3 regions of the Bacillus sp. XB1 genome follow, and region 1 is predicted to be linked to each of the others. Evidence: riboswitches for the same ligand, from Rfam matches in the RefSeq annotation. Region 1 holds a riboswitch; each other region holds the start of a gene.
The links. A riboswitch is a leader RNA that binds a small molecule or an ion and turns the genes downstream of it on or off. The one in region 1 is predicted to bind S-adenosylmethionine.
Positions count from the first base shown of each region.

Region 1 (10,073 bases):
GAAGTTGTTGGTTTGTCTATGTTAGAACGTGTAGGAGATTCTTTATTTAAAACTGATCATTCCCCTACAGAAGTGAAATTTAACGGGCGCACTCAATATGTAAAAAAGGATGGCGATGAGTATATTTTCGTTCTGTCCATTCCCTTCTCAAACAAAAGTGAACTTTCCTTAAATCAAAAAGGTGATGAACTTATTATTCGAGCGGGTTCTGTTAAACGGAACATCACGTTACCAAAAACATTAACACACCTTTCTATTCAAGGAGCAAAATTTGAAGAAGATATACTAAATATTCGGTTTGGAGGTGTAGTACATGCATGAGGAATTACTACGAAGGGTAATTCGTACAAAAGTAAAAGTCGGGATGCATATATTAGAAGAGCTACCTAATCCAATCCAACAATCAGCTAAGCAAATATTAAATATTTTACAAGAGGAACTAGCTGCTTATCTGAAAGAACGAGAGCATCATGAAGTTAATTTAAAAAATATCATAATTGAATAACCATCTCTGTATAGAGGGCCTTTTTTAGGCTTTCTATACTTTATTGGAGTGATGTAAATTGATGAAAAAACATTCCACTACTATATTCTGGATCATTCCCTTATTATTTTTCATTCATAACCTTGAAGAAGCTTTCCAAATGCCACAATACCTTGCTAATCAATTTTCAATCCGTCTTATAACTAGCCAACAATTTTTCATCGCCATTTCCGTATTAACAATCTTTGTATTACTTATCGTCTTTCTATATCAACTTAACTTCTTGTCTTCTATATGCTGGATTATTTTTATACAAGGGGCCATCTTCTTCAACTCTGTTCAACATATTATTTTGTTTTTCATTTATCGCTCTTATAACCCCGGCGTAATATCAGCATTTTTCATTACTCTCTTTTCTATTTTCTTTTTTTTATCAAAAAAACACTTAATTCATCCAAAGCAATTCGTAATTACACTCCTTTTCAGCTTATTTTCTTATCCCATTATAATTTGGATCACCTTACTGTTCGCTAGCTATTTTCATTCATAAAAAAAGACCAGGAAAACTCCTGGTCCATTACTCTACTTAACAAACATTGGATTCTACGTTATACAAAATTGGAAGGTACAGAATTAGGGTTTGTTTGTTAAGTTTATATGTTGAACGAACTAACAGCGGAGGGGTTCCTTCTGTTAGTCCATTAAACCCAATGATTATTTTACGATTTTTTCAAGCTCATCAAGTGAAAGATCTACTGAAATGGAACCATCATTTGTTTCTTTCTTAATTGCATCTGTTACTTCTTTTGAATGATATAGTTCAATTACTTTTTTTAATGTTGGATCATCTTTATCCTTCGTACGACCTGCAAAAATATTAATATATGGCTTCGCATTTTCATTGTTTGGATCTTCTAAGAAAATAGGATCCTTCGCTGGATCTAATCCAGCTTGACCAGCAACACCGTTATTAATAACTGATGCTGCAACATCTTTTAACACACGAGGTGTTTGCTGTGCGATAACCGGTGTAATTTTTAATTTCTTCGGATTTTCAGCAATACCACTTGGATCTCCAAATAGACCAAAGTCTTTTTTAAGCTTTAATAATCCAGCTGCATCAAGAAGTTTTAATGCACGTGCTTGATTCGTTGGATCGTTTGGAATTGCAATTTCTGAACCATCTGGGATTTCATTTGCTTTCTTATATTTTTCAGAGTATAAACCCATTGGCGCAATTTGCGTTGTACCAACAGCTGTAATATCTAACTTATGCTCTTTTTTAAATTGCTCTAAGAAAGCAATATGCTGGAATGAGTTTAATTCAATATCTCCATCAGCTAACGCTTTATTTGGCGTTGTGTAATCAGAGAACTCCACCAGTTTAATCTTAATCCCTTCTTTTTCAGCTTTTTTCTTCAAAATTTCCCAAGCGTCTCCATCCGTTCCAGTTACACCGACGCGAACTACTTTTTCTTTCGCTCCTGCACCCGTGTCTCCACTTGAGCAGCCGCTTAATGCTGAGACTCCTACAATTGCTGATAATGCAAATGCTAAAATTTTCTTCATTTTCTTTTCCTCTCTTCCTTTTTATGATCTGCGTAACAAGACTTTCGCAAAGTAGTTTCCTAAATTTTGAGCTATCTGTACGAGAATGATAAGTAACACGACCGTTACGAACATAACTGATGTATCAAAACGTTGATAACCATATGTCATTGCCAAGTCACCAAGACCGCCACCACCGACAAGCCCAGCAACTGCAGAAAATTCAATTAAACCAACTGTCATAAATGTGACACCTAAGATTAATGGTGCTAACGCTTCTGGTACAAGGATTTCAAAAACAATTCTAATTGGCGAGGCGCCCATTGCTTGCGCTGCTTCAATTACTCCTTTCGGAACGGAAACAAGGTTTGTTTCAACCATTCTAGCAATACCAATTGATGCGACTAACGTCATCGGGAAAATTGCCGCTGCTGTTCCAATCGTCGTTCCGATAACACTTCTTGTTAGTGGACTTAAGGCTACTAAAAAGATAATGAATGGTACCGGGCGAATTGTATTAATTATGATGTTAAGAATAGAAAAGACCCATTTATTTTCTAAAAAGTTTCCTTTTCTCGTTACATATAAAAGTAAACCTAGAGGTATACCCAGAATTGTGGCGAATATAAGGGTTACAATTACCATTAAGAGGGTATCCCCCGTCGCATCTAGTATGCGCGGCCAAAATATACTCCAATCAACTCGCATGAGCTTCTACCTCCTTCAGCTGCACTTGCAGTCTTAGATGTTGTAATGCTTTTTGAATTTCCCTCTGCTCACCTTGCAACTCTACAAGAAGATTTCCAAATAGCACATTTTGAAGTTCAATAATATTTCCGTACAGTACATTTACATCGACGTTATAGTTTTTTGCGATATATGATAGTACCGGTTGTCCTGTCTCCTCACCAGTAAATGTTAGACGATAAATTTGACCACCATTTTGAATTTTCGCTAGAACACTTTCCGGTAAATGATCATTAATGACAGAACGTACAAAGTTTTGAGTCGTCTTTGTTTTTGGTTGCGTGAAAACATCAAACAGTTTTCCTTCTTCAATAACTTTCCCCTTCTCCATTACAGCTACACGGTGACAAATTTCTTTCACAACATGCATTTCATGTGTAATAAGAAGAATTGTTAAATTGTATTCTCGATTTACTTTCTTTAATAAGTTTAGAATTTCTGTCGTCGTTTCTGGATCTAAAGCTGATGTTGCCTCATCACATATAAGAATATCTGGCGATGTCGCAAGTGCTCTAGCAATGCCCACACGCTGCTTTTGCCCACCTGATAGCTGCTCTGGATAATAGTTTGCTTTATCTTCTAACCCTACAAACTTCAGCAGTTCATTTACTCTTTCTTTTATCTCATTCTTTGGTACTTTCGCTAACTTTAATGGATAAGCAATATTTCCAAATACTGTTCTTGAATTAAATAAATTAAAACTTTGAAAAATCATTCCAATTCTTTGTCTCAGTTTACGTAATTCTTTCGTCGATAATGATGTAATGTCTTTATCATCTATTGAAATCGTTCCTGCCGTCGGTCTCTCTAACATATTTACTAAGCGTAATAACGTACTCTTTCCAGCGCCACTAAAACCGATAATGCCAAAAATTTCGCCTTTCTCAACTGATAATGTTACATCCTCCACCGCATGAACAGATTGCCCAGCTGATTCATACACTTTACTTACGTTGTTAAAAGAAATCATTTTTCCCCCTCCTATATGCTGTAAAAACTTGAAGTAGAGCTTTCGAGGTAAAATAAAAAGTGCTCTCCTTCTTATCAACCATAAAGATAAGAAGGAGAGCACTTATATGTACTCATTCACATCTTCTCATCTTCCAAGCCTTTATATGGCTTGCTGGAGTTAGCACGGTATTAAAAAACCCGTTGCTGAGGTATCGTAGGGCCAGTCCCTCCACCTCTCTGGATAAGAATGTATCGATTTAATTGTCATTTAATTAATTCTCATTATAGAACTCAGAATAATAAGAGTCAATACATTTTTTAGAAAAATATTAATTATTCATTTATTAAAATTTTCAGATGAAAATTCATGAGAAAATAGTAACTTTCAAGGTTATTTAAAATTCTTCTTCCTCATATTTTTAAACAGGAGAATCCTCTCCACGAATTGAATAAATTTATTTGAATATGAAACTCGGAGGCAGATAAATATATGAAAACAGCTCTTTTACTCGTCGATATTCAAAACGATTATTTTCCAAATGGAAAGATGGAATTGCGTAATCCAGTAGAAGCAAGCGAATATGCTAATCAGTTATTACAATACTTTAGAACAAACAGCGAACCTATTTTTCATATCCAACACGTAGCTATAAAAGATGACGCTACTTTTTTCCTACCTAATACAGAAGGTGTACATATTCACGAAAGCGTACGTCCACTTAGAGAAGAAACAGTTATAGTCAAACATTATCCAAATAGCTTCCGAGAAACTAATCTTCTAGAGCAATTAAAACGTTTTAATATTGAACATGTCGTTGTATGCGGGATGATGACTCATATGTGTATCGATGCAACAGTAAGGGCTGCATTCGATTTTGGCTTTCAATGTACCGTTATACATGACGCTTGTGCTACAAAAGACCTTTCTTTTAAGAACGCTACTATACCAGCTGTTTATATTCACAATACAATTTTAGCTAGTTTAAATGGCGTATATGCAAATGTAATAAGCACGCAAGAATTTTTAGCTACATAAAAAACACTCCTTTCAGTGAGCAAAACCGAAAGGAGTGTTCCTTGTCGAACCATAGATTTTCTTTCAAATTGTATTATACAGGAAATTCTCAAAATGAATACTAAAAAATATGACTAATAAGTCAACTTTTCTCATTATTTTATTTCTGTTTACATGTTTATCCCGCTATTAATAGGTTTTAGCTCATTCTCTTCGAACGACGGTAATATATGGGGGTTCAATTTTAAAAGGAGCTCTTCACATTCTGTGAAGAGCTCCTCTACTATTTCTTATAAAGTTTCAGAAGTAGTTTTTGCTTGCATGTGAAGTGCTAAGTAATCAGGTCCACCAGCTTTAGAGTCTGTACCAGACATGTTAAAGCCACCGAATGGTTGGTAACCTACGATTGCACCAGTACATCCACGGTTGAAGTATAAGTTACCAACGTGGAAGTCTTCGCGTGCTTTTTCAATATGGTCACGGTTGTTAGTAATAACAGCACCTGTTAAACCGTATTCCGTATTGTTTGCAATTGCAAGTGCATGATCGAAGTCTTTCGCTTTACAGAATGCTACTACTGGTCCGAAGATTTCTTCTTTCATTAAGCGAGCATCTTCTGCAACGTCAGCAACGATTGTTGGTTGGATGAACCAGCCTTTAGAATCGTCTCCTTCGCCACCTGCTAAGATTCTACCTTCTTCTTTACCAATTGCAACATAGCTCATTACTTTATCAAATGCAGCTTGGTCATTAACAGGACCCATGTTTGTACCTAATACTGCTGGGTTAGCAACTGTTAATTCTTTTGTTAATTCAACAGCACGATTTAATACGTGATCGTATACATCTTCATGGATTACTGCACGAGAACATGCAGAACATTTTTGTCCTGAGAATCCGAATGCTGATGCAACGATAGACTTAGCTGCTAATTCAAGATCTGCTTCTTTATCAACAACGATTGTGTCTTTACCGCCCATTTCAGCGATAACGCGTTTTAACCAAATTTGTCCTGGGTTTACTTTCGCTGCACGCTCATAGATGCGGATACCTACATCACGAGATCCCGTGAAGCTTACGAAACGTGTACGAGGATGATCTACTAAGTAGTCACCAACTTCAGAACCGTTACCTGGAACGAAGTTTACTACGCCAGCTGGTAAGCCAGCTTCTTCTAATACTTCCATAAATTTCGCTGCTACTACAGGAGTTGTACTAGCTGGTTTTAGTAATACTGTGTTACCAGAAACTAAAGCAGCTGTTGTCATACCTGCCATAATTGCGAATGGGAAGTTCCAAGGAGAAATGATAACACCTACTCCTAATGGAATGTAAGAGAAACGATTATATTCAATTGGACGGCTTTCTACTGGAATACCGTCTTTTAATTTTAACATTTGACGACCATAATATTCCATAAAGTCGATTGCTTCTGCTGTATCAGCATCTGCCTCATTCCATGGCTTACCTGCTTCTTTTACAAGAATAGCAGAGAATTCATGTTTTCTGCGACGAACGATTGCTGCAGCACGGAATAAAATGTCTGCACGCATTTCTGGCTTTGATTTTCTCCAAGTTTGGAATGTTTCATCCGCTACTTGCATTGCTTTTTCAGCTAACTCACGGCTTGCTTTTGAAACACGACCAACAAGTTCCTCTTTATTTGCAGGGTTTACAGAAACAATTTTGTCTTCTGTAGTGATTTTTTCTCCCCCGATAATTAATGGATAGTCTTGTCCAAGATAAGATTCTACTTTCTTTAAACCTTCTTCAAACGCTAATTTGTTAGCCTCCACTGAAAAATCTGTAAATGGCTCATGTTTGTATGCTACTACCATTTTTTTAGCCTCCCCTTAGAAAAACGTTTACATTTTACAACATTATTCTACACGATAATTTAGATTTATTCAAATATTCCTAGACTTATATTTTAAAAATTAATAAATTTTTAAAATATAATAAAAAAAGAGATTCATACATGCGTATGAATCTACAAAATATGAGTATATTCCAAAACATTTTTCCCAATCAATAATATAGTAACTAATAAAAATAAAGTCCTTACATATCCAACACCTTTTTGAACCGCAAACTTCGATCCAAAATAAGCACCTAAGATCATTGATAACCCCATGATAATACCGTATTCAAAATGAATTATGTCTAAGAATAAAAAAGTAATTAAAGATACAATATTACTAACAAAGTTCAAAAGTTTTCCAGATGCTGCCGCTTGAATAAAATCCAAGCCAATTAATAAAAATGCAAAAATTAAAAACGATCCTGTCCCTGGTCCAAAAAACCCATCATAAAATCCTATCATTAAAATAGCAAAGAAAAATATTAATGTTTTTCTTTGCGTCATCTTCTTATAGGTAGACACACTTCCCCAATTCTTTTTTGCAATAATATAAATAGCAATAAATACCAACATTACAAGTACTAATGGGCGTAAAATATCCGATGGAATAAATTTTACTACTAAAGCACCTGCAACAGCTCCAACAATAGTTAACGGGATTAACTTTCCTACAATTTTAAAATCAACTTTTCCTGATCGAATGAAATACATCGCACTCGTAAACGTCCCCATTGTTGCCGCTAATTTATTCGTTGCAATTGCCGAAGCTGGCGATAGGCCAACAAACATAAGTGCAGGAAGCGAAATTAACCCTCCTCCTCCAACAACGGAATCAATAAAAGCTGCTAAAAAACCGAATGCAATTAATAAAATAATGACTTGAAAACTTAATTCTTCCATGAGCTTTACCCCTTACCCCTATTTTTTACAACATTTTAAATTATAACAAAATTACATAAGGAAAAAAGCTGTTCCATAGAGGAACAGCCTTCATATTTAATCTAAAATTTTCACAAGTGGTTCATCTTGTTTTGCTTCACGTATAATAATAGCTTCTGGGCGTTCTACAGATTTAATCGTTACTTGTACTTTCATATAATTCGGGAAGTATTCCATAACAAGCCCTGCCACATATTGTGTAAAACCAACTATTTCCGCTTTTCCATTAAACTGGACAGGAATATCAAGCTTCATTTCTCTTAATTCATCATCTCTATACATACCAGTACCAATAACAGCTGTATAGTCGCCTTGGAAATAATCGCTTAGTTTTGCCTTAAAGTTGGATACTCTTGCAAGATCTTCACGTTTATTATCTGTTTTCGCTTGCTCTGATGGGAACAAATAATATTTTTCATTAATTTGTTTCCAATCTTCAACCGTTTCACTACCTTTTTCGACATTTGCATAAGAAACAAAATTACCTGGCACGAGCGAAGACTTTGGAGCTTGGCGATAAATCGCAAATGTTATCGGAATATTTTTTGTTTCAGGTTCTTTTTGATGTATGACTTTCAAAATTTCTTGCGCCATTTTTTTCCCTTCAGCTAACATCTTTTCATCTGGGATTGCAGCTTCACGTGGGTAACCATGCTCTTCGTTAAAATATTGAACAGAATTCATCGCTAATCCAACTACCATACCAACACGTTCCTCGCCGTTATCGCCTTTTTTCACATAATAATCATGCTCTAAAATATTTGAAATATATATTGGATTTTTTTTATTTTTCACTTCTAGTGATTCGGATCCTGTTCCTAATGCAGGATTTAATCCTATATTAGGAAATTTAACTGCATCTTTTTTTAATTTTTCCTCTAGTTCCTTTTGTTCAGCATCTGTACGTTTTCTTTTAACAAGCATCTGTATAGTTTGAGTATCTAGAGCTTTTCCGCCTTTTAAAAAATTATCTTTCGTACTAAATGATTCTTTTGCAATTCGCATTAATCCTGTTTCAAATTCATCTATATCAAGGCGACTATTTAACCCTTGCACCACTAAACCACGTGCCTTTCCACCATCAAATGGAATAGTCGTCTTATAATATTCATCCGAAATAGCGTATTTTGGAACAACTGATTGTTCTTTTGCTTTCCCCGATTTCCCAGCCACTTTTTCATCTTTGTCGGCACCTGCACTACACCCACTTACAAGTAGGCCAAGGCTTAATACCGCTAATGCTATTTTTTTCATGGTAAGTTTGCACCTCTTACTTATTTAGCTCTTGTAAGAACCTCTCTTCATTCCAAACCTCAACATTATGTTTCTCCGCTTGTGCTAATTTCGAACCAGCTGCTTCACCTGCAACAACTAAATCCGTACTCTTACTAACACTTCCTGTTACTTTTCCACCTAATGCCTCAATCTTCTTCTTCGCTTCACTTCGTCCCATAACTTCTAGCTTACCTGTTAAAACAACCGTTTTTCCTGCGAAGTAAGATTCAACATTTTGTAAATCTGCAATTTTTATACCTTTGTATGTCATATTTACGCCATACTCTTTAAACTGCTGTAATAACTCTAATACATCTTCATTATCAAAATATGTCACAACAGATTGAGCCATTTTTTCGCCAATTTCATTAATTGCTTTTAGTTCTTCTTCCGTTGCTTTTACAAGCTCATCCATCGTTTCAAAGTGCTCTGCAAATGTACGTGCTGCTTTCGCTCCAACGTGGCGAATTCCAAGACCAAATAATAATCGCTCTAACGAGTTTTCTTTAGAATTTTCAATTGCTTGTATTAAGTTTGTTGCTGATTTTTCACCAAAACGTTCTAACTGTAATAATTGCTCTTTCGTCAATGCATATAAATCAGCAAATGTACGAATATAATCTGCATCAAAGAGTTGTGTAATGACACGTTCTCCAAGTCCATCAATATTCATCGCATTTCTTGAAACGAAATGGATTAATCCCTCTCGAATTTGAGCAGGACAAGTTGGATTTATACAACGAAGTGCTACTTCTTCTTCTAAACGAACAAGTTCACTCTCACATGCTGGACAATGAGTTGGCATGCGGTATTCTTCTTCCTCACCAGTACGCTTATCAAAAATAACGTTCACAACTTCAGGAATAATATCTCCAGCCTTCTTCACAACAACGTAGTCACCAATTCGAATGTCTTTTTCACGAATTAAATCTTCGTTATGTAAAGAAGCACGACGAACAATCGTACCAGCAACTCTCACTGGCTCTAGTTCTGCAGTCGGTGTTACAACCCCTGTTCGGCCAACACTTAATTCAATGCCTGTTAATCTCGTTACAACTTCTTCAGCTGGGAATTTATAAGCAATCGCCCATCTTGGACTCTTCGCTGTAGTTCCTAGACTTTCTTGAAGAGCAACATCATCTACTTTTATAACGATTCCATCAATCTCATAATCAAGATGCGGACGTTTTTCTTGCCATTCTTCTACATAAGCTATAACTTCTTCAATTGTTTCACATGTACGGCGATTTGGA
Region 1 covers NZ_JBNRIL010000005.1:19,987-30,059, reverse strand. Annotated here, with positions in the region: gene ACK1U5_RS24285 (ArsA family ATPase) at 1-321, shown strand, start outside; gene ACK1U5_RS24280 (DUF3926 domain-containing protein) at 314-505, shown strand; gene ACK1U5_RS24275 (HXXEE domain-containing protein) at 567-1,034, shown strand; gene ACK1U5_RS24270 (MetQ/NlpA family ABC transporter substrate-binding protein) at 1,199-2,053, opposite strand; gene ACK1U5_RS24265 (methionine ABC transporter permease) at 2,075-2,740, opposite strand; gene ACK1U5_RS24260 (methionine ABC transporter ATP-binding protein) at 2,730-3,749, opposite strand; SAM riboswitch class I at 3,873-3,978, opposite strand; partial or broken gene ACK1U5_RS24255 (cysteine hydrolase family protein) at 4,221-4,785, shown strand; gene pruA (L-glutamate gamma-semialdehyde dehydrogenase) at 5,036-6,583, opposite strand; gene ACK1U5_RS24245 (TSUP family transporter) at 6,736-7,506, opposite strand; gene ACK1U5_RS24240 (CamS family sex pheromone protein) at 7,603-8,799, opposite strand; gene ligA (NAD-dependent DNA ligase LigA) at 8,816-10,073, opposite strand, start outside.

Region 2 (10,073 bases), on a different contig from region 1:
TAGTTATTCCTGTTTTATTTTGGATAGGTATTGCAATCTATGAATACTTTTGGCTAATTGATGATCGAGTAGATTCGATTCTTACTCATTATTCTGTTGCAGTAGCAATTTTAATTGGGCTTGTTTTATTTTCACAAGATCAAATAGGGAAATTAGAAGGTACATTAAAAGGACTTCTAATGTTTATTTTACTCGCAAGTTACGGCTACTTTGGTTATTTGCACGATATAGTAATCTCGCAAAAGAAATATGATTCTGTTGTTAAGGTAGAGAAAGATATTTCAGAGCCATTTACTGAAAATGACCAGCCGTTTACAGTGCCGCCAAAGACAGCGGAGAATAAGATGAAAAAAGTATTTGGTGATATTCCAAAAGTAGCTTATTTTGAGCTAGGAGAATTAACGCCACAAATGGTAAACGGCGAGGCTTTATATGTAGCGCCGATTGAAGTTTCAGGATTTTTTAAAGCGCGTAAAGCTGAGACAATTCCAGGGTACGTAACGATGTCAGGTACGAATCCTGATGCGGAAGCGAAACTGCACCTCGGTTATAAAATGAAATATGTGCCAAGCATGTTTTTTGGTAATAATTTAGAGCGTGTGGTAAGGCAAGCAGAACCAAATTTAATCTTTAAAGGAAAACCTAAATTTGAGGTTGATGATAAAGGAAAACCATATTATACAATGACGTATGGTGAATTTATTTCAGGAAGATCTGGATTTGAGGTAGAAGGTGTTGTCGTAGTAGATGCACAAACAGGTGAAGTGAAAAGATATGATAAAGGAAAGGCACCTAAATTTGTTGATGGTGTATTAAATCATGAGACTGCATCTACGTTAAATACGTACTTTGGCAAATATATTCACGGATTTTGGAATACGAAATTCTCGCAAACAGATATGAAAATTCCGACTGAGTGGGGAACGAAAGAAGGCGTGACCCCGATCTTTGGTAAAGATGGAACACTGTATTATTTTACAGACTTTACTTCTCCAAAAGAAGGAGTAGATTCAGCTCTAGGCTATTCATTAGTAGATGCACGCACAGGCAAGCTATATTACTATAATGGAAAAGAAGTAAAGGGGATTATGGATGGTTCAGCAGCTACAGAAGTAGTAGATAATTCCTTTAAGAGAGAGAAATGGCATGGGACAATGCCTGTCATTTATAACGTATACGGTAAACCAGCTTGGATTATTCCGGTTGTTGATGACGGAGGCCTAGTACGTGCGCATACAGTTGTATATGCTGCTAATGCAAAAATATTTGCGACAGGTTCTTCGCAGAAAGAAGCGCTTGAGAATTATAAAAACGTAATGAGCGGTAATGGTGATACATTTAGACCAACCTCAACAGGAAAAGAAGCGCAAAAAGAAGGTATTGTACAACGTGTATATAAAGAAAAATCTGGTGAAAATACAATCGTGTACGTACTTTTAGAGAATGAACAAAAGGTATTTATGATACCAGTGAAGAAATTCCCATATGCTATGTTTACAGAAGTAGGAGATCCAATTCAAATTACATATTTAGATACGGGAGAGACGATGGCCTCGGTATCTAAATTTACGAATAGCAATGTGAAAAAGTAAAGCGGTAGAATTTCTATCGCTTTTTTTACATTATGAAAGAGGAAAATGCACTGTACTTGACGTATGTTTATGATGTAACTATAATTGTTACGATTCAGTGTGTATAGGAAAGGGTGAATTGAAAAAGTGAATGAAGTTAATCACGAAATATATAAACCTGTAAAGGCAAACAGGTTGTGGATGATTCTTGTATTAGGGACACTTACGGCGATTGGGCCATTATCTATTGATATGTATTTGCCTTCATTACCGAAGTTAACGGATGACTTGCAAACAGGTGCATCCCTAGCGCAGCTTACATTAACAGCTTGTTTGCTTGGGTTGTCAGTAGGGCAATTATTTGTTGGCTCAATTAGTGATATTTACGGAAGACGCAAACCACTTATTATTGCTCTTATTATTTATGTTGCTTCTTCTTTACTTTGTGCTGTTGCGCCATCTATTTGGACATTAGTATTATTGCGCTTCCTACAAGGAGCTTCAGGATCAGCCGGGATTGTTATATCACGTGCGATGGTAAGAGATATGTACTCAGGTTCTGAAATGACGAAGTTTTTCTCACTGCTTATGTTAGTAAACGGAGCAGCACCTATTTTGGCACCGATTATTGGGGGGCAATTGTTACAGTTTACAACGTGGCGCGGTGTTTTCATCGTTCTTGGAGCAATTAGCGTATTCATGTTAATCTCAGCTACTTTTGTATTGCGTGAAACATTACCTCCTGAAGAAAGAGAAACAGGTGGTTTGTCAGGGACTTTGGCGACGTACGGAAAATTGTTAAAGGACCGTCTATTTATGGGATATGCATTGTCACAAGGATTAGTAACAGCGGCAATGTTTGCATACATTTCGGGCTCACCATTTGTGTTGCAGAACATATACGGAGCATCACCACAGCAATTTAGTTTATTCTTTGCGATTAATGGCATCGGTATTATTATTGCTAGTCAGGTAACGGGTCGTTTAGCGGGGAAAGTGAATGAGAAGACATTATTTGTTGCGGGTATTATTATCGCAGCTGTTGGTGGCCTATCTTTACTACTGACAATCGTACTAGGAATAGGTTTAATTGGTGTTTTATGTTCGTTATTCCTTGTCGTATCAAGTGTCGGGGTTGTATCAACAACTGGGTTCTCATTAGCGATGAGAAATCAGAAACAAGCTGCAGGAACAGCATCAGCTTTATTAGGTTTATTACAGTTTATTTCAGGAGCTCTTGTTGCTCCGCTAGTAGGTATCGGTGGAAGTAATACAGCATTACCGATGGGTATTGTTATTGCGCTTTGTGAAGTAGGAGCAGTGTTATGTTATCTATTTATGGCCAGAAGAAGTGAGAAACAGTTTGAACTGCAGCAAAAACAAAATCTAGAGGCTTAACAAAAAAGAACTGATTCAAAGGGAATGTTTGAATCAGTTCTTTTTTCATTTCTTTGAAATACCTCATACAGTTTTGTAAGGTGATGTAGTAAAGCATTGCAAAAGTTATTTGTATAAAGTGACGATACTGTGACAAACATGTTGGTATATATATTACGGTGTCGTCTTAAGTGTAAAAAGTAGGATGTTCTCGGTATAATAACAAGTGGAGATAAAAGAAACTATAATGAGTAATAGTTGTAGATAAAAGGAGAAGAAGAGATGAAGAAGGTTTTGGGTATTGCCGTAATGGGAGGAATGCTCCTTCTAGCAGGATGTAATGGAAATAAAGATACGAAAGAACCGAAAGAAAAGGTAGAGCAATCTACAGAACAAACAGAAGAGATGAAAGAATACCGTGCAGTACATGAAAAATACGATATGAAAATGAATAAAGAAATTAATAAAGCACTGCAGTTATTTGAAGTAGCAAAAGAAAAGGGCGGTAAGGAAATAACGACTGCTACATATAAAGAAGATGTGCAAAAGGTAACAACGAGCATGTTAGAAGATATTGATCATATACGTAAAGAAATTCGTGTTCCGAAGTCGAAAGAGCAAGAACATGAAGTATATGTTGGTTTCTTGAATGAATCGGAGCAAGCAATGAAAAAATTACAGAAGTTAGCTAAAGAAGAAGATTCATCGTTGATTCGTGATATAGAAATTAATTTTGCAACAGCATCGACATACTATAAACGTTTTCAAGCAGAAACGAAAAAATAACCTTGCCTGTGCAAGGTTATTTTTTCTTATTACCATCTCCGTCTTCATCTTCATCTTCATCCTCGGATACTAATACCTTCTGCTCTTCGTGAAATTCGGAAATAGTTTGCCCGGTAATATTATCGAAAGGAGTATAAAAAAGTAATACGTTTCTTTTTAATAAAGAGTTTATAGAAGCCGATGATGACAAGTATAACGATTGTTAAGGGTAATCCTATAGTAGCAAGAAGTAAGGGGTCCATCTTATAACTCCTTTAACATCATTTCTTTTTATTATAAGCTGAAAAATGTAATTTCGATAAATGGATTAAAAACTGATTTTTCTAAATATACCCAATTTGATTGACTTTTCATTTTTTCAGAATTATAATTCGAAATATACAATTTGAACCAAATAATAATATAGCAATTTACTTATCCAGAGAGGTAGAGGGACTGGCCCTATGACACCTCAGCAGCGGGTTCTGTAGTAGGAACACCGTGCTAATTCCAGCAAGCAAGTCTTGAAAGATAAGTGATGGGCCTTTGTTTATTAAGCCTTGATCTTATTTTTTAAGATCAAGGCTTTTTGTATTCTAAAAAGAGAAAAGGGAGTAATGGAAAAAGTACGTTCATAAAACTAAGTAAATATATGTGTTTAGGGGGTTATTGAAGTGTATGTAATTAAAAAATTATCAGTTATGGTGTTCACGCTATGGGTTATTACGACGGTGACATTTCTAATTATGCATATTATTCCGGGGGATCCATTTTCATCAGATGCAAAAATCTTTCCTGAAGAAGTGATCCAAAACATGAGAGCGAAGTATCACCTTGATGAACCGTTGTGGAATCAATATGTGGCTTATTTAGACGGTGTAGTTCATTTTGATTTTGGTGAATCTGTTCAATCAACCGGGCAAGGTGTATCAGAAATTATAACAACTGGCTTTGGTCCATCAGCAATTATTGGTCTACAAGCACTTGTTATTTCGTTGTTAGTCGGAATTGCTGCAGGTACATTTGCTGCTCTATATCATGGGAAAGTAATTGACTATAGTGTGAGTTTGCTCGCAATTCTAGGTATTTCTATTCCAAGTTTTATTTTAGCACCACTATTTATACAAGTATTCGCTATTCAATTCGAGCTTTTACCAGTAGCCTCTTGGGGAACATTCGAACATACAGTATTGCCATCCTTTGCGTTAGCGTTAGGGCCAATCGCAGTGATTACAAGGTTTGTTCGTTCTAATATGATCGAAGTACTGCAGAGTGATTATATTAAGTTAGCAAGAGCAAAAGGCATACCAATTAAGAAGATTATTATAAGACACGCTCTTCGAAATGCGATTGTTCCAGTACTTACATTTGTTGGACCGTTAATGGCTGGACTCTTAACGGGGACTTTCGTTATTGAAAAAATCTTTTCAATTCCTGGCCTAGGAAAATATTTTGTAGATAGTATTTTTAACCGAGACTATCCGGTGATTATGGGAACAACAATTTTCTATAGTGCATTATTAATTACTTGTATTTTCATTACAGATATTATTCACCGTATTGTTGATCCACGTATTCGTTCTATTACGTAAGGAGGGGGATGTTTAGATGGGGGCTTATGAAATTAATGACCAGTTATTAACAAATGAAGAGAAAAAAGAATTAACGATAAATAAAAATCAGCAAACGATTAGCAGAAAGAAAGAAGTGTTTCGTAAGTTTATATCGAATCCAATCGCAGTTTTAGGAACAGTGACGTTATTGCTAATTATTGTTTTCTCGCTTATTGGCGAAAGTTTAACTTCATTTACTGCGAGTGAACAAGTAAAAGAGGCAACAAATTTACCGCCGAGTAGTGAACATTGGTTTGGAACAGATGATCTAGGGAGAGATATTTGGGCACGTACTTGGGCTGGTGGGAAGATTTCACTAACAGTTGGATTAGTAGCAGCTGCCCTCGATATAGGGCTCGGTGTACTGATTGGTGGATTTAGTGGATATGTGAGAGGGCGTAATCGCCTTGGAACGTTAATTGATGAGTGGATTATAAGAGGAATTGAAGTATTATACGGCATCCCATATTTATTAATTGTTATTTTACTATTAATTGTTATGAAACCAGGTCTTTTCACCATTATTATCGCCCTTGCATTAACGGGATGGATTGGAATGGCTCGTCTCATTCGAGCACAAGTATTGTCTTTAAAACAACGAGAGTTTGTTATTGCAGCAGAGCGATTAGGTACATCACATATGAAAATTATATATGGGCATTTAATTCCGAATTTAACAGGGATTATTATCGTCAATTTATCATTTACAATTCCAGCAGCTATTTTTTCAGAATCATTTTTAAGCTTTATAGGACTTGGGGTACAATCACCAGCGGCAAGTTGGGGGACGATGACGAATGATGCACTCGGGACATTATTGAGCGGAGAATGGTGGCAGCTATTTTTCCCAGCAATCATGATTGCACTCATTATGTTCGCATTTAATGCAATTGGTGATGGTTTGCAAGATGCAATTGATCCAAAAATCGTCAAACGGAATCGAAAGGAGAAAAAACATGGGACAAATCTTATCTTTAGAAAACGTAACGTTAGCCGTTGAAAAAGAGGATAGTAAGCAAGCAATTGTGAAACATGTTTCCTTTTCTATTAACGAAGGTGAAATAGTTGCACTTGTAGGAGAAAGTGGTTCAGGAAAAAGTGTTACAGCACAATCCATTATCGGCTTGAATCAAGAATTAATTCATATCGATGATGGAAATGTATCTTTCCAATCAAAGGAATTAACGAATTTACAAGAATCAGAATGGAATCAAATTCGCGGAAAAGATATTTCCTTTATATTTCAAGATCCGCTTTCATCTTTAAACCCAACGATGAAGGTAGGCAAACAAATTACAGAAGTAATTTTGCAACATGGGAAAAAGTCGAAAAGAGAGGCAAAGGGAATTGCGATTAACTTGTTAACAGATTTAGGGATACATGAAGCAGAGAAACGCTTTGAACAGTACCCACATCAATTAAGCGGGGGGATGAGGCAACGTATTTGTTTAGCAATTGCGTTTGCTTGTCATCCAAAGCTTGTAATTGCAGACGAGCCGACAACAGCGTTAGATGTAACGATTCAGAAACAAATTATGGGGCTATTAAAAGAAAGAAAAGAAAAACAAAATACGAGTATTTTATTAATTACACATGATTTGGCACTTGTACGTGAGGTAGCTGATCGAGTAGTTGTTATGTACGGGGGACGTGTTGTTGAAAAAGGAACGATACAGGAGGTAATAGGTTCTCCTAAACATCCATATACGAAAAGCTTATTACAAGCCATTCCGAATATGGATGTTTCCGAAAAGGTATTACGTGCTATAGAAGGAACGACACCTTCCATTGAAACATTAAATAGCTTTGGTTGTCCTTTTGTAAATCGTTGTCCAGTAGCCATAAAAGAATGTATTCATCGTTTCCCAGAGAGAACAACGTATTCTAAGGAGCATAGTTCACATTGCTGGCAGCATGTTCTGGAGCATAATAAAGCGAAATCAAAAGAGAAGGTGAATGCCTCATGACGACAGATTTAATTACTGTAAAGCAAGTAACGAAAACATATGGAAGTAAAAGTAAAGAAATCACAGCGTTAAAAGATATATCACTTTCTATCCCGAAAGGAACAACACTTGGCATTATTGGTGAAAGTGGTTCAGGAAAAACAACACTTGGAAAGCTCATAGCAGGGATTGAGAGTCCAACGTTTGGTGAAATTGATTATAACGGTCAAGTTGTTCACATGCTGAAGTCAGCTCATAAGCGAGATTTTTTACAGAAAGTACAGTTCATTTTTCAAGATTCTACAGCTGCATTAAATCCGCGCTGGAAAATACGCGATAGCGTAACGGAGGGTTATATTTCATTCGGTTTAGGTGATAAAGGATTGAAGGATAAAGTAGCGGGTGATGCCCTGGAGCGTGTTGGATTAGATAGAAGATATATTGATCGATATCCGCATGAATTTAGCGGAGGACAACGTCAACGTATCGCTATTGCAAGAGCGTTATTGTGTGAGCCAGAAGTATTGATTCTTGATGAACCAATTTCAGCATTAGACGTTTCATTGCAAATTCAAATTGTACATCTGCTGCAAAAAATCCAAAAAGAACAAGGTTATACATATTTATTCATCGCTCACGATTTACCGATGGTTCACTATTTATGTGAAAAAGTAGCTGTCTTATACAAAGGAGAACTTGTTGAATTTGGAAATACGGACGAAGTATTCCGTAATCCACAACATTCTTATACAAAAACATTATTAGCATCAACACCAAAAATTTCAGGTTAAAGGAGAATGTAGGATGAAGAAGTTTTTACTGTTTGTCATTATGACTGTTTTAGCAATTACTTCTGTTGCTTGCGGTAAGAAAGAAACGCCAAAGGCGAGTGCTGGTAAGGGAGAAGGAGATCGATTAGTAACGAATATTAGTAGTGATCCATATACACTTGATTCTGCTATTGCAACAGATAGCACGTCAGGTTATATAATTGGGCAGTTGTTTTCAAGTTTATATACGCAAGATAGTGATGGGAAATATCAAAATGAATTAGCGGAGAAAGAAGAAGTAAATGCTGATGGAACTGAATATACAATTCATTTGAAGAAAGATATTAAATGGTCAGATGGTTCGCCTATTACAGCAAATGATTTTGAATTTGCATGGAAGCGATTATTAAATCCAAAAACGGGTTCTATGAATGCGACAGAAATGTATTTTATTAAAGGGGCAGAGGCGTATAATACTGGGAAAGGTGAAGAGGGGCAAGTTGGTATTCAAGTTGTTGATCCTCAAACATTAAAGGTAACCCTTGAACACCCAGTTGCTTCTATTAAACAAAAACTAGCAAGCTCACTATTTATTCCATTAGCTAAAAAGTCGATTGATGATAATAATAAATTAAAAACAGATCCAAAAGAGTTAATTACGAATGGGCCATTCACGTTAAAAGAGTGGAAGCATAACCAGGCTATTACAGTACAAAAAAATAAAGAATTCTATGATAAAAAGGTAACTCTAAAAGAAATTGAGTTTCGTATTATTCCAGACTCTAAAACAGCGTATCAATTATTTAAATCCAAAGAATTAGATTTACTAAGTGGTTTACCACAAGAGATGATCGAAAAAGAAAAAGGAAATAAAGAATATAAGCGTGTTGCAGGTTTCTCTTCGTATATTTATTCGTTTAACGTAGAAAAAGAGCCGTTTACAAATGCGAAGGTACGTAAAGCATTTTCATTAGCGGTTGATCGTAAATTTATCGTTGAAAAATTGTATAAAAATAATGCGCAAGAAGCATATGCATTCGTTCCAGAAGGAGCAAAAACACAAAGTGGCCGTGATTTCCGTAAAGAAAAAGGTGATTACGTTAAATTTGATCCAGCAGAAGCGAAAAAGTTATTAGAAGAAGGCATGAAAGAACAAGGCTGGTCTACATTACCTGAAGTAACATTAAAATTCACTACAGATACACAACATAAAAAAGTAGCAGAAGCAATGCAAGAAATGTTTAAGAAAAATCTTGGCGTAGATATTAAATTAGAAAATAAAGAGTGGAAGAGTTACATCGACACATACAAGCAAAGTGATTTCCAATTAGCTTATATGGGATGGGGCGGCTCTTTATTAGATCCAATTACTAAACTAGATTTATATGCAGGTGATGGTCCGAATAACTATGCAAAGTGGCATAATAAAGAATTTGACGCTTTAATAAAAGAAGCAAAAGTTGAACAAAACGAGGATAAGCGCTTTGAATTATTACATAAAGCGGAAGATATTATGTTTACAGATTCACCATTAATCCCAATTATTTTCCCAAGTGCCTCATATTTACAAAAATCATCAGTATCTGGTGTCCAATTCATTATTGGTTCTAGTCCAGAATTAAGATACGCAAAAATTAAAAAATAAAGAAGTAGGCAACCGCCTACTTCTTTATTTTATTTCTCTTTTGTATTCTTTTTTCGTTCCATCAGAGAAGACAACTTCTAAATCAAATTTTTGATAGTCTTTATCAAGTTTGAACACGTTCACTACTTGATCGATTACTTCTTGGTCAGCAGTATTTTTATCAAATTTTAATTCTTGTAAGAGTGGGCTTAATTTTGTGATAGCCTCGTCTCCTGTTAATTTTACATCTGCTTTATGATCTTCAATTTTTGCTTCCATTTTCTTATCAGCTGCTACATTTTTATAGTCTGCTTCGTAGTCTTTCTTTGTATCTTGGTAGTCTGCCTTTAAATCGAATTCATTGAAGTTTAGTTTTAAATCTGCAGGAGCCTCATTTTTTGCTTCTT
Region 2 covers NZ_JBNRIL010000007.1:62,181-72,253, reverse strand. Annotated here, with positions in the region: gene ACK1U5_RS26540 (DUF3981 domain-containing protein) at 1-1,592, shown strand, start outside; gene ACK1U5_RS26535 (multidrug effflux MFS transporter) at 1,710-2,969, shown strand; gene ACK1U5_RS26530 (hypothetical protein) at 3,231-3,734, shown strand; partial or broken gene ACK1U5_RS26525 (DUF3951 domain-containing protein) at 3,751-3,976, opposite strand; SAM riboswitch class I at 4,146-4,251, shown strand; gene ACK1U5_RS26520 (ABC transporter permease) at 4,388-5,305, shown strand; gene ACK1U5_RS26515 (ABC transporter permease) at 5,322-6,326, shown strand; gene ACK1U5_RS26510 (ABC transporter ATP-binding protein) at 6,283-7,293, shown strand; gene ACK1U5_RS26505 (ABC transporter ATP-binding protein) at 7,290-8,063, shown strand; gene ACK1U5_RS26500 (peptide ABC transporter substrate-binding protein) at 8,077-9,687, shown strand; gene ACK1U5_RS26495 (YusW family protein) at 9,712-10,073, opposite strand, start outside.
Region 2: it holds a riboswitch for S-adenosylmethionine, as region 1 does, so the genes downstream of both, ACK1U5_RS26520 (ABC transporter permease) here and ACK1U5_RS24260 (methionine ABC transporter ATP-binding protein) in region 1, are expected to answer to the same signal.

Region 3 (10,073 bases), on a different contig from region 1:
GCTTGAAATTGCTGTCGTTACGATGGCAACAGATGCTACTGGATCTATAGGAAGAATAGATGCTACAGCGTATCCGATACTTGACCCGGAAAATATAATTGGGAAGATATGTCCACCTCGCCACCCTGTGTTCAAACAAACGGCAGTAATGCACAACTTTAAAATCCCTGAAAGAAGTAGTATCCAAAAAGATAAATGGCTCCATTCAACAACTAATTCTTTTAATTGATGTTCCCCTGAAAATAATGTGTACGGAAGAAAAGTTCCCGCAATTCCTAATAAAATACCACCGATAATTCCGAGTGTCAGTTTGTATTCCCTAAAAGGGTGAATTAACTTCTCTAATGTGAATTCTAACTTGAAATAAAAGAAACCAACTATAGCACCGATACTAGCAAGTGGAAGAAATGCGATCCATTCATTGAAAGAAAGTGCACCTTCCCCGAAATCAACAATAAAGGATCCACGATTATCGAGTTTACTCAGTAGTAAATAAACAGAAAAACCTGCGAAAGTAGTAGTTAAGTATACAATCGCCTTTTTTCCTTTAGAAAAAGCAGCAATTTGTTCCCCCTCATTTTCATTTGGTGCTAAATAACCGAATAATGGTGCGTTAAAAATGACACTTAAAGTAGCTCCAATTCCGATCTCGGTTAGCTCATTCATACCCTTTAAGGCAAATTTAAAGCGATCCCCTACCCATGTGCACAGTCCGCCTATAATTCCAACTAGTGCGGCTTCTGGACCAAGACTAGCTCCGAAAATTAAAACAATAATCGCTGTTAAAGTAGCCTGATGGACAAAGCGATATTCGATTCGACCAGTTTTTTTATATTCAGCCATCACTTCAGGCATAAGGCGTGGGTATGTACCGAAATGTTTTTGTGATAGACCAACAAGGACCCCGCCAATTATTGTTACGCAAAGGGTGTAATAAGAGGGAAAAGAGAGAACTTCAGGCAAGTATCCCCAAATAAAGTGGATTCCAATATTTATTGTGACTAAAAATAACCAGACTGTAGCTCCTACTATAGATCCTAGAAGAATGCCATATAGAGCAAGTATGTACTGCATATCTTTTTTATTTGTCATGTTATACCTCCGTTATGTAAATCTTAGTAGGTAAAAAAGTGAAATATACTAGTGAAAAATGGATTGAATATATATAGTATCTTTTTGAGAAGATGGCCTATTCAACATATAGGCTAACTTTAGGGGAATTTGAATTTATAGGTTAAATTACTTATTTAATTTTATAGATTGATTTGAGGTTTTTAAAGGTCTTTTTTGAAATAGACTAGAATATATTTCTTTTGTTGCTTTATATGAAACTGTTAACATTTATTTTAGAACATTCAGAAAAACTGTTTGACATTAGGAAATTATTGCTATAAAATCAACGGTAATTGCATAGTCTTATCAAGAAAAGGTGGAGGGACAGGCCCGATGAAACCTTGGCAACAGCCGTATAACGGAATTGTGCCAAATCCTGCAGGTAGTAATCCTGAGAGATAAGAAAGAGCCTTTAGAGCGTGTTTTCAAACTGCTCCTTTCTTGTTTTCAGGAAAGGGGCAGTTTTTTATTTTGTATAAAAGAAAGGAGAATGAGAGATGGGAGAATCATGGGGAAAAGGAACAATTTGTGTGCAAGGTGGCTATACGCCAAAAAATGGTGAACCACGTGTTTTACCACTTTATCAAAGTACAACATATAAATACGATACTTCAGATGATTTAGCAGCCCTATTTAACTTAGAGGCAGAAGGATATATTTATACACGTATTGGAAACCCTACTCTAGCCGCATTTGAGCAGAAGTTATCAGATTTAGAAGGCGGTGTAGGAGCTGTTGCAACGGCTTCTGGGCAAGCAGCTATTATGCTCGCAGTTTTAAATATTTGTAGTAGTGGGGATCATTTACTTTGTTCTTCAACGGTTTACGGGGGAACGTTTAATTTATTTGGAGTGAGTTTGCGTAAACTGGGTATTGATGTTACGTTCTTTAATCCAAATTTAACGGCAGATGAAATTACGGCGCTTGCTAATGACAAGACGAAACTTATCTATGCAGAATCGTTAGGAAATCCAGCGATGAATGTTTTAAATTTTAAAGAATTTTCAGCTGCTGCTAAAGAATTAGAGGTACCTTTTATCGTTGATAATACATTAGCAACTCCTTATTTATGCCAGGCGTTTGAACATGGGGCAAATATTATTGTTCATTCTACGACGAAGTATATCGATGGGCATGCGAGCTCCTTAGGCGGTATTGTAATTGACGGTGGAAACTTTGATTGGACAAATGGAAAGTATCCTGAACTTGTTGAACCAGATCCAAGTTATCACGGTGTAAGTTACGTTCAAAACTTTGGTGCAGCAGCGTATATTGTGAAAGCACGTGTTCAGCTATTAAGAGATTATGGAAATTGTATGAGCCCATTCAATGCATATATTAGCAATATTGGCTTAGAAACATTGCATTTACGAATGGAACGTCATAGTGAAAATGCTCTTGCAGTTGCTAAGTGGCTTGCTAGCCATGAACGTATTGAATGGGTGAATTATCCGGGCTTAGATAGTAATGAAAATTACTCATTGGCACAACAGTACTTGAAAAAAGGCGCTAGTGGTGTTTTAACTTTCGGTATTAAAGGCGGATTAGAAGCAGCAAAAGAATTTATCGCAAATGTAAAACTAGCAACTCTTGTAACGCACGTAGCTGATGCACGAACTTGCGTTATACATCCTGCTAGTACGACGCATAGACAATTAAATGCTGAAGATCAGCGTTTAGCTGGTGTTACATCTGATTTAATTCGTTTATCAGTTGGTATAGAAGATGTTTCTGATATTATTGCAGATTTGGAAGCAGCTCTAGTTGGGGGCAAAACACATGCCGATCATAATTGATAAAGATTTACCGGCTCGCAAAGTGTTACAAAAAGAAAATATTTTTGTAATGACGAAGGAGCGAGCGGAAACACAAGATATACGCGCTTTAAAAATTGCTATATTAAATTTAATGCCAACGAAGCAAGACACAGAGGCGCAATTACTTCGCTTAATTGGAAACACACCGTTACAATTAGATGTTCATTTGCTTCATATGGAATCACATCTATCTCGTAATGTAACGCAAGAACATTTAACAAGCTTTTATAAAACGTTTCGTGATATTGAAAATGAAAAGTTTGATGGGCTCATTATTACAGGAGCGCCAGTGGAGACCCTCGCTTTTGAAGAGGTAGATTATTGGGAAGAGCTTAAACATATTATGGAGTATTCAAAAACGAATGTAACATCTACGCTCCATATTTGCTGGGGAGCACAGGCTGGCTTGTACTATCATTATGGTGTTCCAAAGTATCCCCTTAAGGAAAAAATGTTCGGTGTATTTGAACATGAAGTTTGCGAGCAACATGTGAAATTGTTACAAGGATTTGATGAATTGTTTTTTGCTCCGCATTCTCGTCATACAGAAGTACGAGAGAATGATATTAGAGGAGTGAAAGACTTAACATTGTTAGCAAACTCTGAAGAAGCAGGTGTTCACCTTGTTATTGGGCCAGAAGGAAGGCAAGTGTTTGCCCTTGGACATAGCGAATATAGTTGTGAGACGTTAAAACAAGAATACGAACGAGATCGTGACAAGGGATTAAATATTGATGTGCCAAAAAACTATTTTAAACATAATAATCCAGATGAAAAGCCGCTTGTTAGGTGGAGGAGTCATGGTAATTTATTGTTTTCTAATTGGTTGAATTATTACGTGTATCAAGAAACCCCTTATATATTGTAAAGAAAGATTGTGTAACACGTGGCAACGTTTTCCTTGTAAAGATTAACCTTTATTTTTCCGAATGTTCAAAATACATTGTTTTTCAGATTTTTTACTCATATAATTTCATCTAAACACAATTTTTGAGGGGTGGACAGTACTATGAAAGAAATTCAAGTTGGGTTATTAGGTCTTGGGACAGTTGGCAGTGGTGTGGTTCGTATTATTACGGATCATCAAGAACGACTCATACACCAAGTAGGTTGTCCAGTGAAGGTAACGAAAGTATTAGTGCAAAACATTGAGAAAGAGAGAGAGGTAGAGGTACCTTCTACTCTATTAACACAAGATGCAAATGAAATTTTAGATAATCCAAATATTGATGTTGTCATTGAAGTGATGGGTGGCATTGATGATGCAAAATCATATATTTTACAAGCTTTAAAAAGCGGAAAGCATGTTGTAACTGCAAATAAAGACTTAATGGCATTACATGGAGCTGAATTATTAGCGACAGCAAAAGATAATAAGGCTGATTTATTCTATGAGGCGAGTGTGGCAGGGGGAATTCCAATTTTACGCAGTATCGTAGAAGGACTTTCCTCAGATCTTATTACGAAAGTAATGGGAATTGTAAATGGAACGACAAATTTTATTTTGACGAAAATGTCAGACGAAGGGAGAGCATATAACGACGTGTTAAAAGAAGCCCAACAACTTGGATTTGCAGAAGCAGATCCAACATCAGATGTAGAAGGTTTAGATGCAGCAAGAAAAATGACGATTTTAGCTACTCTCGGTTTCTCTACAAATGTAGAGCTTGGAGACGTGAAAGTAAAAGGGATTACCTCTATTACAGAGGAAGATATTGAATATAGTAAGAGCTTAGGTTATACAATTAAATTAATCGGTCTTGCAAAACGAGATGGTGAAAAATTGGAGGTTACAGTTGAACCAACTTTACTTCCAAATACACATCCTCTTGCGGCAGTACAAAATGAATATAACGCTGTGTATGTTTACGGTGAAGCAGTTGGGGAAACGATGTTTTATGGACCAGGCGCAGGAAGTTTACCAACAGCGACAGCTGTTGTTTCGGATTTAGTTGCTGTAATGCAAAATATTAGATTAGGGGTAACAGGAAATAGTGCTGTAGTCCCACAATATCAAAAAGTATTAAAAGAGCCAGACGAAATTGTCGTGAAAAAGTTTTTAAGACTGCATGTAAAAGACGAAATTGGTGTATTTGCAAAAATTACTTCATTGTTCTCTGAGCGCGGAGTTAGCTTTGAGAAAATTATTCAAATGCCGCTTGAAGAGAAAGGAAAGGCTGAAATTGTAATTGTAACGCATCGTGCGTCTCTTGCTGATTATGATTATATTCTACATACGTTGCAAGGGTATGAAGAAATAGATTGTTTGAAAGCGAACTATCGAATTGAAGGGGATGCTAAGTAGTATCCTTACCATAAAACAGAAAGAGCCTATTAAGCAGCTTGCTTAATAGGCTCTTTTCTATTTAAAATCTGCGTACCAACTTGAATAAATGCTTGGATAATCCAGCCTGTTGTAAAGGATAAGATGATTGTTCCAAAATAGATAGGTCCGTCTAATAAAAAGCTTAACGTTAAAAATAAAAAGGCTAATGAAATCTCTGTTCTTCTAAACGTCCATTTTTTCTTCTCAGCAACCGTTAAAACGAAAGCTTCTTGAGGCGCTGCGCAAAGGTTTGTAGAGACGTAAAGACCAATTCCAGCTCCAACGAATAGATTTCCGCAAATAAGTGTTATATATTTTGGAAGAGAGCGGATAGCGTCCATAATAGTTGTAATGGAACCAATCCAATCAACAAAAAGAGAAATAAGAACCATCGTTACAATTGTACCGATTGTAATTTGTTTTTTATTCCAAAAGAGTACGATAAGTGTAAAGGCAAAGTTAATCATAAAAATCCAAAAACCAATACTTATGCCAAAATTTTGATATAGTGCAATAAAGAAGGAATCATAAGGGCTAAGTCCAAAGGAAGTAATTGTCGTCATCATATTAATACCGATGGCAAGAATGAGTAAACCGCCAATGAAAAATATATATTCTAATTTGAATCGAAGCATAGTTGTATATCCTTTCTAAATGTATTTGCTAGGAAAGGATATATTGTGGAAAGCTTACCAGGTCAAGGGAGAATTTTTGTGAGAAGGGGAAAATGAGATGACAAATATAAGAAAGATTGCTGAACTTGCTGGAGTATCTGTTTCAACTGTTTCACGTGTACTAAATAATCATCCGTACGTAAATGAACAGAAACGAAAAGAAATTTTAGCGATTATAGAAGAATTAAATTACACGCAAAACGTGAATGCGATTCATTTAGTGAAAGGAAAAACGAATGTAATTGGCGTTTTATTACCACACGTAAATGATCAATATTATAGCGCTATTATCGAGGGGATATCAAAAGAGACAGCCAAGAATAATTATAATATGATGCTTTGCCAGACGAATTATAGCGAAGAAAGAGAACTAGAAATTTTAAATATGTTAAAAATGAAAAAGCTTGATGGGGTTATTATTTGTTCTCGGGCAAATAGTAAGGAGAAGCTTGAAGAATATACAAAATTCGGCCCGATTGTTATGTGTGAAGAAATAGATTCAAAATGCATTTCAAGTGTCCATATCGATTACTACAAAGTATTTTCACTTGGGATGAAAAGCTTAATAGATGCCGGTCATACACATATTGGATATTGTATTGGAAGAAGTAATAGTGTTAATAGCCAAAGACGAAAGAAGGCATATGAAGATTCGCTTCAACAGAGTATCGTAACACCGCTAGAGACCTGGAAATTTGAGGGTTGTTTTACAGTGGAAGATGGACGCAATGTAATTAGAGAATGGGCTCATATGTCAGTAAAACCGACGGCGTTCCTTGTATCTTGTAACCATATTGCAGCGGGGATGGTTACAGAAGCAAAAAAACAAGGAATTCGTATTCCGGAGGATATTACGATTATCGGGTGTGATGATCAAGAGGTGGCAGATATATTGGGTATAACGACGATTTCGCATTCTAGTAAAAACGTTGGAGTAAAAGCGTTTGAATTATTATATGAAAAGATTAATGAAGAGAAATTAGATGTGAAGCATATAGAGTTATTACCAGAGTTAGTAAATAGAGAAACGACGTAATTGAGAAGGTGTGAAAATCGCTTTTCAAAATTTCGTTTGGTATAATTATGGACAATCTATGAGGGCTAAAAGGGGTTTTGATATGAGATCAAAAGTAGTAAAAGTAATTCTACTCATTACAATTGCATCTTTCTGTTTATTTGCATATGGCTTTGTTTCAGGTGTAAATGATGTATTAAATCCGAAAGCTTCAAATTTAATTAAAAAGACCGATGTAGTGGCAAAAGAGAAAAAGAAAACGGGAACGTTACAAATCGTTAGTTTAGGTGATTCATTAACGCGTGGCGTTGGTGATAAAGAAGGAATTGGCTATGTTGGGCGAATGAAAGAGGATTTACAAAAAGATTATAAGCAAAAAATTGCATTAACAAATTTAGCAGTTAGTGGTGCAAAAATGCCCGATTTATTAAAACAAATTGAAAGTAATGGCGCTCAATATTCAATTAAGCAAGCAGATGTAATCGTGTTAACGATTGGTGGGAATGATTTGTTCCCAGGCTGGGAATCGCTTGGGAAAATAGATTTAGAGACGTATCGTCCTGACACAGAAACGTTTCAAAATGAAGCAAAGAAAATTATAGAAGAAATTCGTAAATTAAATACAGATAGTCCGATTTTTTGGCTTGGTTTATACAATCCTTTTGAAGATGTAGAAGATTTAAAAGGGTCTTCAAACATTGTTGTGGACTGGAATGCATCTTTAGAGAAGTTAGCGCTAAACGATAAAAATGTGTATATTACACCGACATTTGATTTATTCCAAAACCGCGGGAAAGATTTATTATACTCTGATCATTTTCATCCGAACGAAGTAGGTTATACGTATATGGCAGAACGTTTAGTTCAAAATGTTGTAAGTAAATTAAAACTAGAACAAGGAGGGGTAAAATGACGACGATACTTTCCGTACGAGATTTGAAGAAGGTAATTGGAAAGAAGACTCTTGTAGAGAATATTTCCTTTGATGTAAAGCAAGGAGAAGTGTTCGGGTTCTTAGGACCAAATGGTGCTGGAAAGACGACTACCATTCGAATGTTAGTCGGATTGATTAAGGCGACAGAAGGTAAGATTTCTATCGGTGGTTATTCGATTAAGGAAAATTTCAGAGAAGCGATGCGTCAAATTGGGAGTATCGTTGAAAACCCAGAGTTGTATACATATTTAACGGGATGGGAAAATTTAAAGCAATTTGCTCGTATGTTAGGTGATATATCAGATGAACGTATTATTGAAATTGCTGAAATGGTTCATTTAGATGAAAGAATTCATGACAAGGTAAAAACGTACTCACTTGGTATGAAACAACGCCTTGGAATTGCGCAGGCGCTCCTTGGGAATCCAAAATTGCTCATATTAGATGAGCCAACGAATGGTTTAGATCCAGCAGGGATTAGAGAACTTAGGGAATTTATACATAAGCTTGTAAAAGAAGAAAATATGAGCGTGTTTATTTCAAGTCACTTGCTAAGTGAAGTGCAAATGATATGTGATCGCGTTGCTATTATTCATAAAGGAAAAATGATAACAGTTGCCAAGGTTGAAGAATTAATTAAAACAGCAAGTGATCGTGTAGAATGGATTGTTACACCAATTTCTAAGGCGAAAGATATGCTAGAAGCGGCCGAAGAAGTAAGGGAAGTGAGTGTAGAAGGCGATCGATTACTATGCCGCATGGATATTGCATCTATAAGTAGTTGGAATAAACACTTTGTCGAAAATGAAATAGATGTACATAGCGTTAAGGAGCTTGTATTTACGCTAGAAGATTTATTTATTGAACTCACAAGGGGTGAGCAGCATGCGTGAATTTGCGAATCTAGTTTTAAATGAATCAGAAAAGATTTACCGTAAGAAACGTATTTTTGTTGTCATGCTTATTTTAGCAATCTTGATCCCGCTTTTTGTGTATGCGCAGTATCGTGAAATAGAAACGACACAAAAAAGACTCGGTACAACCGATTGGAAGGTTTCATTGCAACAGCAAATTGTTGATTCTCAGAACCGGTTGAACAATTCTAGGTTGCCAGAAGAATGGCGTGATTGGTTAAAGGTAAGAGTTGAGCAACAACAATATTATTTAGATCATGATATTAATCCGATGGCACCGGGTGCACCGACTTTTGTCAGATCATTTATTGAACAAGGAATTACATTATTTATTCCGCTTCTCGTAATGATTGTCGCCATTGATATCGTTTCAGGAGAACGAAGTGATGGGACGATGAAGATGTTACTTACGCGGCCAATCCGGCGCTGGAAAATACTCCTTAGTAAATACGTGACGATGTTATTTTTCATTTCGCTCATACTGTTTCTTGTAGGTTTGTTTGCTTACATATTATCAGGGCTTGTATTTGGATACTCGGGATGGAATTTACCTGTTTTAACAGGATTTGTTATTGATAAGGAAACGCTAAATACGAACTTTGTGCATCTTATTCCGCAGTGGCAATACATCTTAATGGCGTATGGACTAGCATGGTTTGTTGCTATCGTTGTCGGAACTATATCATTTATGGTCTCTGTTTTAATTCGTAATACACCAGCTGGTATGGGCGTTATGCTAGCTGCATTAATTGCAGGCGGTATTTTAAGCTCGTTCGCAACATCTTGGGAAGGCGCCAAATATATTTTTAGTGTGAATTTATCATTAACGGATTATTTATCAGGAAAATTACCTGCATTACAAGGTTTATCGATGGGATTTTCTTTGATGAATTTAACTGTTTGGGCAGTTGTTTCCCTTGTTATTTCGTTCGTAGTATTTACAAGACAGGATATGGTGAATTAATTAGACAGGAAGTGACAGTATGGAAAATGTTTTAAAGAATGATTGGGAGCCACTATTGGCACCAGAATTCGAGAAAGAGTATTATCTTACTCTATCCAGTTTTTTGACAGAAGAATATAGCACGCATGTTGTTTATCCGAAGGTAGAAGATATTTTTAACGCTCTTCAGTATACAAGTTATGAAAATACAAAGGTTGTTATTTTAGGACAAGATCCATATCATGGACCGAATCAAGCGCATGGTTTAAGCTTTTCTGTGCAACCTGGTGTTAAAACACCACCGTCATTGTTAAATATGTATAAAGAACTTCGAGAT
Region 3 covers NZ_JBNRIL010000003.1:269,648-279,720, reverse strand. Annotated here, with positions in the region: gene ACK1U5_RS22585 (chloride channel protein) at 1-1,092, opposite strand, end outside; SAM riboswitch class I at 1,414-1,518, shown strand; gene ACK1U5_RS22580 (bifunctional O-acetylhomoserine aminocarboxypropyltransferase/cysteine synthase) at 1,611-2,909, shown strand; gene metA (homoserine O-acetyltransferase MetA) at 2,893-3,798, shown strand; gene ACK1U5_RS22570 (homoserine dehydrogenase) at 3,940-5,235, shown strand; gene ACK1U5_RS22565 (YczE/YyaS/YitT family protein) at 5,265-5,891, opposite strand; gene ACK1U5_RS22560 (LacI family DNA-binding transcriptional regulator) at 5,989-6,966, shown strand; gene ACK1U5_RS22555 (SGNH/GDSL hydrolase family protein) at 6,977-7,858, shown strand; gene ACK1U5_RS22550 (ABC transporter ATP-binding protein) at 7,855-8,772, shown strand; gene ACK1U5_RS22545 (ABC transporter permease subunit) at 8,765-9,757, shown strand; gene ACK1U5_RS22540 (uracil-DNA glycosylase) at 9,777-10,073, shown strand, end outside.
Region 3: it holds a riboswitch for S-adenosylmethionine, as region 1 does, so the genes downstream of both, ACK1U5_RS22580 (bifunctional O-acetylhomoserine aminocarboxypropyltransferase/cysteine synthase) here and ACK1U5_RS24260 (methionine ABC transporter ATP-binding protein) in region 1, are expected to answer to the same signal.